2 regions of the Lysinibacillus sp. FSL K6-1151 genome follow, and region 1 is predicted to be linked to the other one. Evidence: riboswitches for the same ligand, from Rfam matches in the RefSeq annotation. Region 1 holds a riboswitch; the other holds the start of a gene.
What was found. Region 1 has a riboswitch for FMN ahead of MHI04_RS06075 (ECF transporter S component). Riboswitches for the same ligand answer to the same signal wherever they lie in the genome.
Positions count from the first base shown of each region.

Region 1 (3,163 bases):
ATCTGTCTATGAGGAAGATGTGAAAGATGCTGTCGTTTTCCGTATTGGCTTAGCAGGGCGAGATGCGGAAAGTGTACCAATGACGTATGTGATACCAAATGAGCGAGTAGCAACGGATTTTGGAACAGAAAAACCTTCTACTTTACAGATGTATGAAAAATACGCGCCTCAAATAGATGAGAAAGCTAAAGGATTTACTGATTACCATCCTTACAAAGGTGAGCTGAAGGAGAAGGACGATAAGCTTGTCCATGTGTTGCCAAAGGACAATAGCTATGATGTTGCTTCTGCTACTGTCAATGAGTACAAAGGAACTTTGGAGGATACATTCTCTGATTCTGAATATACAGAAGTTGAGATTCAAAATGAAGATGGAACACCTTATGAGTTTTCTCAAGAAGGTGAGCCAAGTCCACCTATGTCATTAACGAACGCCAAGCATTATAATTATTATATATATCAAGATGGTACAGGTGCAGAATATTTATCACCAGATTTCCGTCAAACATTTGCAAATGTCACAGAGGCGCTCACACTGATGAAAAATAAAAATGATGATGTCTATGTGTCGGTTGTTCCTGAAAACGTATCATATACGGTCACAGAGGAAGCAGAGGGCGTAGTCGTTACATTTGATCTCCCGCTTGATTTAACATCAATGGAACCGATTCGTGCCACACAACTGATTGAGGCCATGATGTTAACGGCTGCTAGCTTTGACCAACAATTACGCCTAAATAATGTTGTCCAAGAAAGCTGGGAGGGCTTTGATTTAAAAATGTTTTTACCAAAGCCTGTAGGGCCAAATAAGCAATATATGCCTTAGTCAAAGAAAATAACAATAAGAAATGGAGCATTCCTGTTCGGTGAGGATGCTCCATTTTTTTTTACAATGCATACAAGTCTAATAGGTTTTTTGAGCAGAACTATTTACTTTTTGTTGATAATTCTTTATAGTAAAACTGTAGTATAAAATAATAGTGATTCATCTTCGGGGCAGGGTGAAAATCCCGACCGGCGGTAATAGAGTGCTAAACCGTTAATGTTTATTCATTAACTCGAATGGTTTAGGCAAAACTCTTTAGCCCGCGACCTGTGCAAATTTATTTGCATGGCTGACTTGGTGAAATTCCAAGGCCGACAGTTACAGTCTGGATGGGAGAAGATGGAGGTACGATCGTCATTCATTGTTATGAAATGAACTATGACCGAGCGCTTTTTTTGTATGGCTTTTAAAATAGTGCTCAAAAAATAGTTTAGATTGACGCTTATTCGTCATGCCTTTCTCCCTTGTGCTTTTTAATGCATAAGGGTTTTTTCATGCTAACAATTGAAAGATCGTCACCTTTCTTCTTGCGAGATTGAATCAGCAAAGAGGAGAGAGTTTTCTATGAAGAAAAATGTTAAACTTCAATCGTTTATTACGATTGGTATGCTGAGCAGTATTTCGTTTTTATTAATGCTTTTTAATTTCCCAATACCGCCGTTCCCAGCATTTTTGGAAGTGGACTTTAGTGATATGCCTGCATTAATAGCGGCCATCACAATGGGACCTGTAGCTGGTATTTTAGTAGAATTATTTAAAAATGTGTTGGATTGGATTTTCTCGGGTACGCCAACAGGTGTGCCAGTAGGGCATATTGCCAACTTTACAACAGGCATTTTATTTATTTTGCCAGTTAGCTTTATTTTTAATCGTTTTAAAACGACTGCTGGTCTTGTTGGAGGTTTAGCGACAGGAACAGTCGTGATGGCAGTAGGAATGAGCGTTTTGAACTATGTTATATTTTTACCGATGTACACATATTTCCTTGGTATGGAACCTGTTGTAGGTGACTCCCTTTATAAAATGATCGTCGCTGGAATTTTACCATTTAATATTGTAAAAGGTATTTTATTAACAGCTATTATGGCGTTTTTATTTACTACAATGCGCAAATGGATCGACCGCCAGCGCTCTATGTATATAGCAAAATAATGGACCATAAACCTCGAGTAGTTAGCTCGAGGTTTTTTTGTGGGAAGAAGTGATGGGACGAATAAAATTAGAAAAAAGTAGTAGAAAATGCTCGTGCTCTAGTGCTTTATTATTATAATCTAGTCGAAGAACACATTTTCATGTAGAATAGAGGGGAGTTTAGAAAGTTTGAGGAGTTTGAAGAGATGAGTGAAAAAAAGGGACAGTGGTCTAGTAAATTAGGATTTATTTTAGCATCAGCGGGTGCTGCGATTGGACTAGGAGCAATTTGGAAGCTACCGTATGTAACGGGGCAAAGTGGTGGAGGTGCATTCTTCCTAATCTTTGTGTTATTTACGTTATTAATAGGGTTGCCAATGCTATTGTCCGAGTATGTTTTAGGGCGTGGTACACAATCGGAGGCGGTAACCGCGTATAAAAAGGTTGCTCCGACAAAACCAGGATGGGCTTGGATTGGCCGAATGGGTGTGCTAGGTTGTTTTTTATTATTAACATTTTATAGTGTTGTTGGAGGTTGGATTTTTATTTACAGCGGGCTAGGCGTCGCTGGTGCTGTGATAGATCCTGCGATTGATCCAGCTGCACTATTTGGAAAAATTATAGGTACACCTTGGATTACGCTAGTAGGTTTAGCTTTGTTTACATTAGCTAACGTACTCGTTATTTCATTAGGTGTACAAAATGGTATTGAAAAGGCGAATAAATGGATGATGCCGTTACTCTTTGTGATGTTCATTGTTCTGGTTGTGCGTGCTGTCACATTAGATGGCGCAATGGAGGGAGTGAAATTCTTCTTATGGCCTGATTTCTCAAATATTACTGGTAGGGCATTATTAGAAGCGTTAGGACAATCATTCTTTGGATTAGCTGTAGGATTTTCTTGTCTTGTTACATATAGTTCCTATCTAAAAAAAGATGTCAGCCTTCCAAATTCAGCAGGTTCTGTTGTGCTCTTAACCGTGCTTGTATCATTTTTAGCGGGTTTAGCAATCTTCCCTGTTGTGTTTGCCTTTGATTTAGAGCCAGCCGCGGGACCGGGCTTGTTGTTCATGGTGCTGCCGACAGCTTTTAGTCAAATGCCGTTTGGAGAATTATTTTTAGCGATGTTTTTATTGCTATTTTTATTTGCTACATTAACGTCATCATTTAGTTTATATGAGATTATCGTAGCGGCATTTATGGAAC
Region 1 covers NZ_CP152040.1:1,288,686-1,291,848, forward strand. The annotation lists gene MHI04_RS06070 (RNA polymerase subunit sigma) at 1-826, shown strand, start outside; FMN riboswitch at 984-1,171, shown strand; gene MHI04_RS06075 (ECF transporter S component) at 1,391-1,978, shown strand; gene MHI04_RS06080 (sodium-dependent transporter) at 2,164-3,163, shown strand, end outside.

Region 2 (3,163 bases), 310 kb from region 1:
AAGACAAAAATAAAAATCCACGCAATCATGAGAAGGGTTTGATCTCGTTTTAAATCGAGAATGGTCCCAGTTAGCCCTGACTGTGATGCGTGATTATCTATGGAGACAAAGATTTCATTGCCCACTCGGTATTCTTGATCGAAAGCTCCAGAGGCGGAATAGTCATTCGTCAAATGGATGGATTGCCCTTTATGTGGTCCATTTTGTATCACGGCTGTAATATGCTGTGTAAATAAATAATCATCATTATCATACATATCTGTCATTGGTTCTGATTCTGCTACATCAGCTTTTATCACCTCAGCAATCGGTCGATCATAAAATGATTCATTATGATGAACGAACACAATCGAAAGCACGCAGCAGAGCATTAATAAGGCATAGAAAATACCTTGCTTCAATGGGATGTTTTTAAAAAATAGCAAGTAAATGACCTCCAAAGTGCTGGACTGAATTGTCACTTGTAAAGGAACGTTTTAGTGAAAGGGAAGTTCCATGCACAGTTTAAATGTTATCAGTTTAATGATTTCGTTTACATTTATCAAGTCATTGTTATATTAAGCTGAAGACTCCCTTGCTGACGAGTGATTAAACACCTGATAACACCATCAAAAAACGCCGCCTCCTGTGGCAATAATATTGCATGTTGCCTCAATGCCTCAGGCGGACGTCACAAACGCGAAAAACCTGGATGCATTGTTGATCTGCTATAATTCTTTTTGAAAAATTTTTAAAAAGAAGGATGGATAATAGAATAAAATAGTGTTATCGTAAGATTAGCTAAATAAAAAATCCTTCAGGGTAGGGTGAAATTCCCGATCGGCGGTGATGAAGTAATTCAAAGTCCGTGAGCGCAAGCTGATTTGGTGCAAATCCAAAACCGACAGTTATAGTCTGGATGGGAGAAGGGTAAAAATGCGAGCTTTTTAAATTGATTGTAATTTAGAAGGTTTATTTTCCTATGCATTTATTACACTACTTCCCACAAGCTTGTTGGGAAGTTTTTTTATTTAGTGCCAATCGAATAGAAGATGTTCTTCGGGGTAGGGTGAAATTCCCAATCGGCGGTGATGAAGTAATTCAAAGTCCGTGAGCGCAAGCTGATTTGGTGCAAATCCAAAACCGACAGTTATAGTCTGGATGGGAGAAGAACAAATGAGATGATAGTCTATGGAAAAAATAGTTTTCAATTAGGCTTATTTGTTGATGTCTTATACTCCCAAACCCCTTTGCTGAAAGGGGTTTTTGTTTTTTATCGATAGCTAGAGCTAGAGAAGGAGGAGACGGATAAAACTAGAGAAGTGACGGATAGACCTTCGAAACTGATGGATAAGACTTCAAAAGTGAAGGATAGAAGCCTAAATCAATGAAAAGTAGGTGATGGAATGTTTACAGGGCTTGTAGAGGATATTGGCATTTTAAAAGCCATGCAAAGCGATAGGGACAGTATGAAAATAACAGTTCAATCAGCCAAGATAGCAGAAGATGTCAAGCTTGGAGACAGTATCGCGGTTAATGGTGTTTGTTTAACGGTGACATATTTTACGGAACAGACGCTTACGATGGATGTGATGCCTGAAACAGTCAACGCAACCAATTTACAGCAGCTCGTGGTAGGGGATTCCGTGAATTTAGAGCGTGCCATGCCTGCTAATGGGCGATTTGGCGGTCATTTTGTTGCTGGGCATGTGGATGGGGTCGGTAAAATTTTGCGCAAACGTCCAGTAGCCAACGCAGTCTATATCGATATCGAATTGTCAGAGGAACTAACCAAATTTTGCATTCCAAAGGGTTCTATTACGATTGATGGCACAAGCTTAACCCTTTTCCATGTTGACACGAACAGTGTCACGATTTCACTAATTCCCCATACGTACAAAGAAACCGTATTAGGCATGAAGAAGGCTGGAGCGATTGTGAATATCGAAACAGATTTAGTTGGTAAATATATTTTACAGCACCTGAAAAAAGGGCAAGCAACACCAACCATTACGAGAGATTACTTAGCGCAACATGGTTTTTAACAACTGAACGAGGAGATGACAAAAGTGCTATATGCAATTGAAGAGGCCATTGAGGATTTAAAGCAAGGCAAAATGATTGTAGTGGTTGATGACGAGGATCGGGAAAATGAAGGAGATCTTCTGGCACTCGCTGAATTCATGACACCAGCAACTATAAACTTTATGGCAACCTATGGTAGAGGATTAATTTGTACACCGATTTCACAGCAGCTTGCACAACAGCTAGATTTACATCCGATGGTTCAGCACAATACGGATAATCACCAAACAGCGTTTACCGTAAGTATCGACCATGAGGATACAACGACAGGAATTAGTGCCTATGAACGAGCATTTACGATACAAAAAATGATTGAAAAGCAAGCAAAGCCGATTGAGTTTCGTCGACCTGGTCATGTTTTTCCGCTCATTGCGAAAGATAATGGTGTTTTAGAGCGAAGAGGGCATACGGAGGCGACTGTCGATTTGGCGAAGCTTTGTCATAGCGTGCCAGTGGGTGTTATTTGCGAGATCATGGGCGATGATGGTCATATGCTACGCTTTGAGGAATTGATAAAGTACGCAGCACAGCATGACTTGAAAATGATATCAATAGAGGCACTTGTAGCTTACCGCAGTCAATTGCTGACAACTGAAAATAAAATTTCTATTTAAAAAGGAGAAAGAACAATGGGTCAAACATTTGAAGCACAATTAATTGGAACGGGTTTAAAAATTGCAGTTGTGGTAGGTCGATTTAATGAATTCATCACAAGCAAATTATTGGACGGTGCAATGGACGGCTTAACACGACATGGTGTTGATGAAGCGTCTATTGATGTTGCTTGGGTTCCAGGAGCTTTTGAAGTTCCTTTTATTGCGAAACAACTAGCAGAAACAAAGAACTATGATGCCATTATTGGTTTAGGTACGGTTATTCGCGGCTCCACAACACACTATGATTATGTTTGTAATGAGTCAGCAAAAGGTATTGCCAATGTATCGTTATCAACCAATGTACCTGTTATTTTCGGTATTGTGACGACGGAAAATATTGAGCAGGCGATTGAACGTGCTGGTACAAAATCTGGTAATAAAGGATACGATGCTGCCATGTCTGCCATTGAGATGGCTAATCTAAAGAAAATGATTGGATAATG
Region 2 covers NZ_CP152040.1:1,597,939-1,601,101, forward strand. The annotation lists gene MHI04_RS07555 (YibE/F family protein) at 1-425, opposite strand, end outside; FMN riboswitch at 789-914, shown strand; FMN riboswitch at 1,031-1,156, shown strand; gene ribE (riboflavin synthase) at 1,386-2,024, shown strand; partial or broken gene ribB (3,4-dihydroxy-2-butanone-4-phosphate synthase) at 2,049-2,639, shown strand; gene ribE (6,7-dimethyl-8-ribityllumazine synthase) at 2,694-3,161, shown strand.
Region 2: linked by a shared signal. The riboswitch ahead of ribE (riboflavin synthase) and the one ahead of MHI04_RS06075 (ECF transporter S component) in region 1 are both predicted to bind FMN.